DNA from 3 places in the Paenibacillus sp. Y5S-9 genome. Region 3 is predicted to be linked to each of the others. Evidence: predicted binding sites of a transcription regulator. Region 3 holds the regulator's gene; each other region holds the start of a gene.
What was found. The regulator NrdR, encoded in region 3, represses ribonucleotide reductase genes. The targets are predictions, from matches to a motif close to AACACNATATATNGTGTT.

Region 1: V6669_RS10625 (adenosylcobalamin-dependent ribonucleoside-diphosphate reductase) is a predicted target of NrdR. The motif match lies at 1,682-1,699, and genes of this name have one in related genera.
Region 2: V6669_RS28195 (anaerobic ribonucleoside triphosphate reductase) is a predicted target of NrdR. The motif match lies at 1,410-1,427, and genes of this name have one in related genera.

What each region holds. Positions count from the first base shown of each region.
Region 1 covers NZ_CP145887.1:2,362,104-2,365,316, reverse strand. Annotated here, with positions in the region: gene V6669_RS10625 (adenosylcobalamin-dependent ribonucleoside-diphosphate reductase) at 1-1,621, opposite strand, end outside; gene V6669_RS10620 (SNF2-related protein) at 1,899-3,213, shown strand, end outside.
Region 2 covers NZ_CP145887.1:6,425,069-6,428,281, reverse strand. Annotated here, with positions in the region: gene V6669_RS28195 (anaerobic ribonucleoside triphosphate reductase) at 1-1,362, opposite strand, end outside; gene V6669_RS28190 (histidine kinase dimerization/phospho-acceptor domain-containing protein) at 1,845-3,213, shown strand, end outside.
Region 3 covers NZ_CP145887.1:2,200,885-2,204,097, reverse strand. Annotated here, with positions in the region: gene V6669_RS09910 (S-layer homology domain-containing protein) at 1-748, opposite strand, end outside; tRNA gene V6669_RS09905 (tRNA-Ala) at 1,338-1,410, opposite strand; gene nrdR (transcriptional regulator NrdR) at 1,595-2,062, opposite strand; gene V6669_RS09895 (alpha/beta-type small acid-soluble spore protein) at 2,179-2,400, shown strand; gene V6669_RS09890 (lytic transglycosylase domain-containing protein) at 2,483-3,046, opposite strand; gene coaE (dephospho-CoA kinase) at 3,043-3,213, opposite strand, start outside.

The sequences.
Region 1 (3,213 bases), 160 kb from region 3:
GGAAATACTTGAAGGCGAAATACGGCTCAATACCTGTTGATGTGCCCACCATCGTACCTGTACTTCCCGTTGGCGCCTGTGTGATCAGTGTGACATTTCGAATGCCCTGTTTACGAATGGCCTCTCCCACTTCAGGGTACGTCGCAACCATGTTTTTCATGAATCCACTCTGTAAGTACGGTTCAGCTTCGAAAGCTGGGAAAGCTCCCTTCTCTGCTGCAATCTCTGCCGATGCCAGGTAGGCCTCCTTTGCCATGAATCCATACAGTTTATCCAGAAATTCAAGGGATTCAGGACTGCCATATCGTATACGCAGCTTAATCATCAGCTCTGCCAATCCCATCGTGCCAAGCCCAACCCGGCGTTCACGCTGCTGATTCAGTCTATTTTCCTCAAAATGATATGGTGTTGCATCGATGACATTGTCCAAAAATCTAGCCGAGATACGAGTGGTTTCTGCCAGTTCATCCCATGCCACATCATGATTTGTTTCATCGTAGAATTTGGACAGATTGATCGCAGACAGATTACATACACCCCAGCCAGGCAAACCTTGTTCCCCGCACGGATTAGTACAGATGATCGGATTGAAGTACCAGCTGTTGGACATCTGGTTATAGTACTCCATGAATACCACACCAGGCTCTGCCGATTTCCAGGCTGATTCAATAATGGTATGCCAGATTTCGCGAGCCTTCAGTGTACGATAGTGCACCACCGAATGACCTGCGGCTTTCCATTGCTGCATATCCCCGTTCCACTCGGTATCATAGTCCGGATCGTTCGTATCGGGAAAAACCAAATCCCAATCTCCGTCCTGCTTGACAGCCTCCATAAATGCGTTGCTCACACATACAGACAGATTGGCATTGGTCACCTGGCCCATCGTTTGTTTCACGGTAATAAAATCAAGCACATCCGGATGCCAGTCATTCATCATCAGCATGAGCGCACCCCGGCGGCTTCCGCCCTGTTCAATCAGTCCCGTCGTATAACTGAACAATCCGCCCCACGATACGGAACCGCTAGATGATCCGTTGACACCTTTCACCACCGCTCGACGAGGACGCAAAGAGGACAAATTAATGCCAACACCTCCCCCACGTGCCATAATTTCCGTCATCTCGGTCAAGGTCTTCATGATGCCACCCCGACTGTCTTGCGGAGATGGAATGACATAACAATTGAAGAGTGTCAGTTCATCGCTTGCCCCCGCGCCCGCAGCAATACGACCTCCGGGTACTAACTTCCAATCTTCCAACACAGAGCGGAACTTGGACTCCCACGTTGCCCGCTGATCGGCTGTGGATTCGACAGAAGCCATCGCTTTGGCGAGACGGTCCCACATCTCTTCCGGTGTTTTTTCTATGTTGAGTGTCAATTTCTCCACGTTTGTCTGGATGATCTCTCCACTTCGAGTCCTTACTTGTACAAGCTGGCCCTGACGTTCTATGATTTCGCCCACTTCCTTGGTTGGGAACTTGGGATCATCCTTGGTTAATACCAATACCACATCTCCGACCTTGGCATGATTCGGATCAGCATCTTTCCAGGCGTATCGGTCCAGAAATATTTTTTCGCTAAGTCCTTCTAATTGATGCGATCGTTGGTTTGATTTCATCGCTACGTTCAACCTCCCCGAATAACGCTACATTTTCACTACAAGAGTAAATTATGATAAAACACCACATATAGTGATATAAATTCAGTATAATACACCATATATTGATTTTCCATATGACTTTTATCACAGTCCATCTTCATAGACTCCCTATACTCGGACAAGCTTCTTGTAAATAAACTGTAGTTCAACTTACATAGTTATGAACTGACTCTCATTCGTCCATACTATTACCTACGAATAAAACGTCATCACGTATGGCAGGGGAGGAAGCACCATGAACCGGAAGAATCCGCACCACATGAATCAACCAGTAGCCGAACTGCCCGTTCCGTTGGAATTTGATCGGAGCTGGATCAATCAGTTGGAATCACGACTGGATAAAGGAGGTCCTTGGGGAGATTACCGACTCTTCCAACTGGGTATTCAAGCCGAAGAAACCAATCTGATTCCTAATTTTGACGAGATCCAGTGTTTGAAGCATCTACAAGGCCTCACTCCACTCCCTCACCAGATGGACACTGCACGCAGAGTATTATTTGAAATGTCAGGCCGGGCCATTCTCGCCGATGAGGTGGGTCTTGGCAAAACCATTGAAGCCGGTCTCATTCTGAAAGAATATATGGTTCGAGGTCTCGTATCCAAGGTACTCATTCTCGTGCCAGCGTCTCTTGTGCTGCAATGGGTACGTGAGTTGAATTCGAAATTCGGCATCCCTGCTATTGCCCAGAAAAAGGCCTATTCCTGGCAAAATGAAGTGGTTGTTGCTTCCATGGATACAGCCAAACGTGACCCGCATAAAGATATGCTGCTGAATACCGATTACGACATGATTATTATTGACGAGGCCCATAAGCTCAAAAACAAGAAAACAACCAACTATCAGTTCATGCTGAAATTGCGCAAAAAATATTGTCTGCTGCTTACAGCTACACCTGTGCAGAACGATATGAGCGAGTTGTTTAATCTGATCAACCTGCTGAAGCCCGGTCAACTGGGCCGTCAGGGTGACTTTGCGGCCAACTTTGTCGTAGACAAGCGGGTTCCGAAAAATCAGGAACAGCTTAAGAACGAGTTATCCAAAGTCATGATTCGTAACCGTCGCGGCGAAGGCCCCGTTCAATTTACCAAACGGAACGTCTCCAACGTGAACTTGCAACTATCGCCCGAAGAACAAGCGCTTTATGATGGCGTGACTTCCTTTGTTAAAGACCAGTACCAGGAAGCTGGCGGCAACCTGAGCAGCATGCTTTCCCTTGTTACATTGCAGCGTGAAGTGTGCAGCAGTCGGGATGCAGTATTCGTGACGCTCGTTAATCTGTCGAAGAAACTTCCGCTGGACTCTCCCCTTCGGGACAAGATTTGGGAACTCGTTGCCCATATTAAAGCGATCAAGGAAAATACCAAAGCCGAGAAAACGATGGAACTGATTCGGAACATGAATGAAAAAGTCATTATCTTCACCGAATACCGGGCCACGCAGGAGTATCTGCTAAACTATTTCCGCAACAATGGGCTTACAGCTGTACCTTATCGGGGTGGTATGAATCGAGGCAAAAAAGACTGGATGATGGATCTCTTCCGCGGACGTG
Region 2 (3,213 bases), 2.7 Mb from region 3:
GCGCCCATAGAGAGCTGTCATACATTCTGCGAGACCGATAAAACCAAGAGATAACGTTCCATGCTTTAATAGATCGGCAACCGGCTCGTTCGGGTCAAGCTGTTCTCCACCTTCCCATACACCCTCCCGCATCATGAAGTCCGATGCCTTGGCAGGCTGTGCTGTCTGAATTCGGTAGCGGTGCAGTAGGCCGGAAGCGGCATTATGCATAACCGACTCCAAAGCAGTATAGAATCCGGCCCGGTCAGCGACAGCTCTGGCACCTTGGCAGATGCCAAACCGGATGCCGAGCTTAACAAGGTTAATAGTGTTGAAGGACAGGTTACCTTTACCACTTTGACGATTGCGACCAAACCGGTCTGCCAGTGTACGTGTGCGGCATCCCATAGTTGCGATGATCGTATCCGGATCTTCCGGATGATAGAAAGGCAGATTGAACGAAGCATCCACATTGACAAAGTTAGGATACATCCGCCGGGATGAACAGGTGACTGCGAGGCGGAACAAATCATAGTTCGGCTCTCCATGAGCCTGATTGATCCCTTGTTTACATTGGAAAATATGTTGAGGGAACACGGGAGTCTCCCCGTTGCCCAGGCCACGGATGGTTGCTTCCAGCAACGAACGCGATACCAACCTTCCTTCCGCTGAAGTACATAATCCATAGTTCAGTGAAGTGAATGGAATCTGACCACCTGCCCGGCTGCTCATTGTATTCAAGTTATGAATCAGTGATTCGGCAGCTTGTCCTGTCTCCAGTTCAGTCTCTTCATAGGCGAAGGCATATGCACGTGGGCACTGATTCTTTGCTTCGATATTGTCCAGATAAAGCTGTTCATCCTCAAGCAGGGCATGCTCACCAAAGAGGCGTTGCCCTTTGCGGTAATGTTTGCGGAACGATCGTTGTACATAAGGGGCCAAATCCCAGTCAATCTTATTGGCCGATACACCGCCATATTGACTGTTCTGCTGGGATTGGAAGATGATCGCAACCAAGGCCATTGCAGACATGATCGTCTGAGGTGTGCGAACCGATCCGTTGCCTGTATTGAAACCCGCAGCAAGAAGACGGTCAAACGGGATAAAGATGCAGTTGGTTGTTCCAAGCGCATACTGATCCAGATCGTGTACATACAGATCCCCGTTCTCCACAGCTTGGGCAAGCTCTTCCGGCAACACATGACGCAGAGCATGCCACTTGGCTGTCTCCGAACCGAGCCTGCTCATCTTGCCGCTGAAGGAGTCTCCGTTCAGATTCGCATTTTCCCTCAGCGTATCGGCGTCTTCTGCGCCAATAATTCGTCTTCCCAGGTCGGATAATAGATCGGATGCCGGTGGAGTGGCATACTCAAGCATGTTCATGTAAGGTTCCTCCTAAAATGATTTTGGGTATCATTCAATTCGCGTTAAATACTATATGTAGATTCATATTATCCATTTATAAACTATATGTGGTTTTTTGGGTGTGATAATGGTCACACAACGTAGTGGGCAACGTGGACTTTCCTTTAATTGCTGTGGATAAAGGTTCCCAAAGTCTGAGTAGAAGCGTATAATTTCTAGTTATCCTGCAAGGATAATATTCGAAGTGAGACAAGATGGACTTTCATCCATCTGAAAAGGCGATTTGCAAACCATTTTTGGTTGTTAAACCATCAACTCAAGACCTGCTTTTGTCCAAAAACAGGCTATAGGCAGGGAGTATGATTCTCTTTTACTTCTACGGTGTTAATCATATAAGTATAGATTGTGACAGTTATTCGGATTCTTGATGAACCCCTGTACGTGATTAAACATTCTGATATACAGATTTGAAAGTGCAGCTAAGACAAAAGGGGTGGATCATGGGGACGGCAGAAGGCATTACGAGAGGCTTCTATGAAGATATTAAGGAGGCTGCGGCCCATATCGTAGACGTATTAAGCGGTATATTGAAGGTTAATACCATCTTCGTTGCCACCAATGACGGGGTAACGAATGTCATTTTGGAGGCCTTTAATCGTACGGAAGAGTTAGTTGTTAAAGGCAGTGCACTTCCATTTACGGATTCATATTGCAGCTTGGTATTAAGAGACAACGGGAGTGTTCTTACGATCCCGGATACATGTGAACATCCGATGACACGATCCATGGGCGTTACGAGCGGACTTGGCAATCGTTTCTTCGTGGGCGTGCCTATTATGAGAAGATCGGGCGAAACATTTGGCACCATCTGTCTGATGGATGATCCTGGGTATGTGATCAGCGAAACCGATATGAAGACACTGAAGGCGATGGCTGTATTCCTGGGTTATGTTGTCGATCTGGAAAGTACGCTGCATGTTCAGGAGCGGAAATTGAGTGATTCGGAACAAATGCAAGAACAGCTCCAGGCAGAGAAAGAACGAGCCGAATCTGAGGCGATGACCAAAACACAGATGTTGAAGTTGATGAGTCACGAGATTCGCAATCCCTTGAACGGTATTTTGGGACTGACAGATCTGATGCGCACACCGGATATGCCCGAGGAGCAGTCCGAATATGTGAACATGATTGAGACAAGCGGCAATATTCTGCTTTCCTTGCTTAATAATATGATGAATTTCAATATTAATGAAGCAGGTAAAACGGTTATACATGATGATCCGTTTGATCTGGTAGGTACCATTGAGAATACGGTGTATCTCTATGCCGGTATTGCGACAGGCAAGAATATTGAGCTGGGATTAAATCTTGAACTGAATGTATCTCAAGTGTTCGTTGGTGATGAAGTCAAGATTGGACAGTTGCTTGCACACGTCATTCAGTATGCTCTCGATTCAACGCGTGAAGGTTCCGTTCTGATCACAGCAGTAGTGAATGGAGAAGAATTGGAAGAGAACGGTACACTTCTGCTCAAGGTGAAGTACACGGGTCAGATGTTATCGGACAAGAAGACACAAACCTTTAACAGCCAAGATGAAAATTTGAATATTCAAAAACTGATTGGAAGCAATCTGGGTTTGGCTGTAAGCCAGAATCTTGCCATTCTCATGCATGGCCGTATTCAGGTGAGTAGTGTGCAGGAAAATGAGACGGAATTCAACATTTCCCTTCCGTTACGCAGATACTGGGAGTTACCTCAACTCGCAAGTGTTCAGCAGCGGTTAAAAGGGAAAAAGGTGTTGCTTGCCAAGGACCCTGACATTCTGCAAGGCGTCTCTTCCCTGATGCGTAGGTGGGAGATGGATGTAC
Region 3 (3,213 bases):
CAGTTATAACGCCGCTATTTATCGTAATCGTCCCATTACTACCTCCGATACCCGCACTATACAGACCACCAGTGGCTGTTATAACGCCGCCATTTATCGTAATCGTCTCACTACTACCTCCTCCGATACCCGCGCCACCACTCTGACCACCAGTGGCTGTTATAACGCCGCCATTTATCGTAATCGTCTCACTACTACCTCCGATACCCGCACTATACAGACCACCAGTGGCTGTTATAACGCCGCCATTTATCGTAATCGTCCCACTACTACCTCCGATACCCGCGCTATACAGATTACCATTAGCCTCCAGCTTGCCCATGCTTGCTCCAGTAGATTGTGCAAAAATCTTCAAGCTGCCAACAGAAACATAAATTCCGGCATCGTAGTCAGTCCCGGACACCGTTACATCGCTGTTATCTTCAAGGATAATATGGGCACCGCCCCCTACCATAATCGGGCTAGACTTAGTCCATGAACCACGGAACAAATACCAGCCGCTTGAAAGGGTAGAATAATCCTCAAAATTGTTGCTGTCGATGATCGTTACATCAGCTTGCGTTTGTTCTACGCCGTTCTCGTCTAAATACGTTACCCCTGTACTCGCCGATACGGTCGATGCTGCCGACGGAAGCATTGATACGATCAACGTTACAATTAATAATATCCGAACGAACAACTTCCATGCTGCTATCTGGCTTATTGAACTAAATCGCCATGCTTGGGTATTGGGTCTTGTATCTCTCATCTCTAACACCCTCCATTAATAAAAAACTAGTAACGATTAAACGAGCACAATAAATTCTAGTAAACTGTAAATATTCGAATCTATATCTTTAACCGCCACCTCCGACTTGTCAGTAATCCCAACGAAGACTCATAAATGCTGCAATTTTGATCGCGTCATACGGCTTTAAATGAGTCCTCTCTATAACCCTTAATAAGCCTTTTTCCGATCCAATTCGTCTGTTGTAGGATAAAATTACGTCAACATTCATCATTATATTTTATCAAAAAAGCTATCTCATAGATGAAATGTAAAGAAAACTTTAAACTTCACGATTCAAGGGAGGAGAGGTCATCGCCTAGGTGCATGGTTACGAATCTTCCTGATTTAATTTTGGAAAAAGAAAAGAGTCGAATGCTCATCAATTTCATTCGACTCTTGCGAGAACAACCTATCATGTGTAGGTTCAGTAATATAATATTGAATGGAAATTTATTAATTAAGACTTCGTTCCCAAGTTCAAAAAATTCTGCTCGAAGAGTACAATTTCTGATTAATAAAGCAACAAAAAAAACCCTTGCTATACAAGGGTTTCAACGATTTTAAGGTATGGAGCCTAGGGGGATCGAACCCCTGACCTCATCGCTGCCAGCGATGCGCTCTCCCAGCTGAGCTAAGGCCCCAGGATATGAAATAGATAACTTGTCCAGCGCTGCTACGTTCCACAGGCGACTCCTATATCATATAAAATCCAGCTTTCGCTGTCAATCACTTTTTAAGATCCAAAGTGATTGGAGAAGAACAACCGATTTCTCTGGTACACACGGACTGGAACTCCAGACTGCTCTTCTCCCTTTCCCCACTTCACTAATCCTCCAGATCGTCTTTGGACAACAGGGATTTCAGTTCTTTCATGAACATATTGATGTCTTTGAATTGGCGGTACACGGACGCAAAGCGTACATAAGCCACTTCATCCACGGGAAACAGCTGCTCCATTAACAGCTCACCAATCTGGCGACTCTCAACTTCAGCATCGGCTGTATTACGCAGAGATTTCTCCACTTCAGATACCATCATCTCCAGGGTCTCTACGGAGACTGGACGTTTCTCACAGGCACGAATAAGCCCACGGAGAATCTTGTCCCGGCTGAACTCTTCCCGGCTGCCATCTTTCTTTATGACAATCAGTGGAGTCTCCTCAATCATCTCAAACGTTGTGAATCTTCGGGCACACTGCTCACACTCACGGCGACGACGAATGGATTTTGCTTCGTTGGCCGGACGCGAATCAAGTACTTTGGTACCCATATAACCGCAATAAGGACACTTCAAATCAGATCACTTCCCACGTTTTACTTTTTACCACATATTCCCTGTACTGATTTTGTAATGAAAAACGCATTGCCGACACATAATACTTTTACCAACCCGCGAGGAGGTGAACAGCAATGGCACAAAGCAATGGTAACTCCAACAACTTGGTGGTAACTAAAGCTTCCGCAGCACTCGAGCAAATGAAATATGAAGTTGCTCAAGAACTCGGAATCAGCATCCCACAAGACGGATACCAAGGTAACATGACTTCTTACGAGAACGGTTCGATCGGTGGATACATCACGAAGCGTCTGGTAACAATTGCAGAACAGCAATTGGCAGGTCAATACCAATAATATCTGCATCGTAATACGCTACACAGAGGAGCATGGAGCGGCCGGTGAACAACCGGCCTGCTCTGTGCTTCTACTTATATACTTAGAACGTATTATAGATCTTTACATACTGATTATAATAGTAAATGACTCTTTGTACATAGTGACGCGTCTCACCAAACGGAATATCTTTCACTGTATCGAACGAGCCATCCCATACACCATCTCTAAGCCAACTGTTCACTTTGCCTGGGCCCGCATTATAGGCAGCGATCATAACCGCTTCATTGCCACCGAATTGATCGGACAGATTCCTCAGATACCAAGTACCTAACTGAATATTTCGTTCAGGCTCGTGCTTCAATTCCTCTAGCGAAGTGTCGGGAATTTTGGCTTGTTCCAGTATCCAGTTGGCCGTGTCTGGCATCAGTTGCATGAGACCAATGGCACCTCGTTTGGATTCCTTGCTTGTCTTGAAATTGGTCTCCACCTTGATAATGGAAGCAATCAGAAACGGATCAACCTCATAACTCTGAGATTGGGCACGGATCTCTTCCTTATAATGTATTGGATAGAACCATGCCATCCAGTTTGTATTCAGAAATAACACCAGTACAAAGGACACAAACATCAACAGCAGTACACGTTTCTTGCGCAATACTCTCATAACAAACCCTTACGCTGTAGATATGAGTCAATTTGCTGCTCCGTCGCAGACCATAAGCCGCTGTTATCGATGACAATGTCTGCCAGCTGCTTTTTGCGCTCAATATCCATCTGTACATCCATTCGAGCCTCGGCCTGTGCTGCAGTCATTCCATCCCGACTCATCAA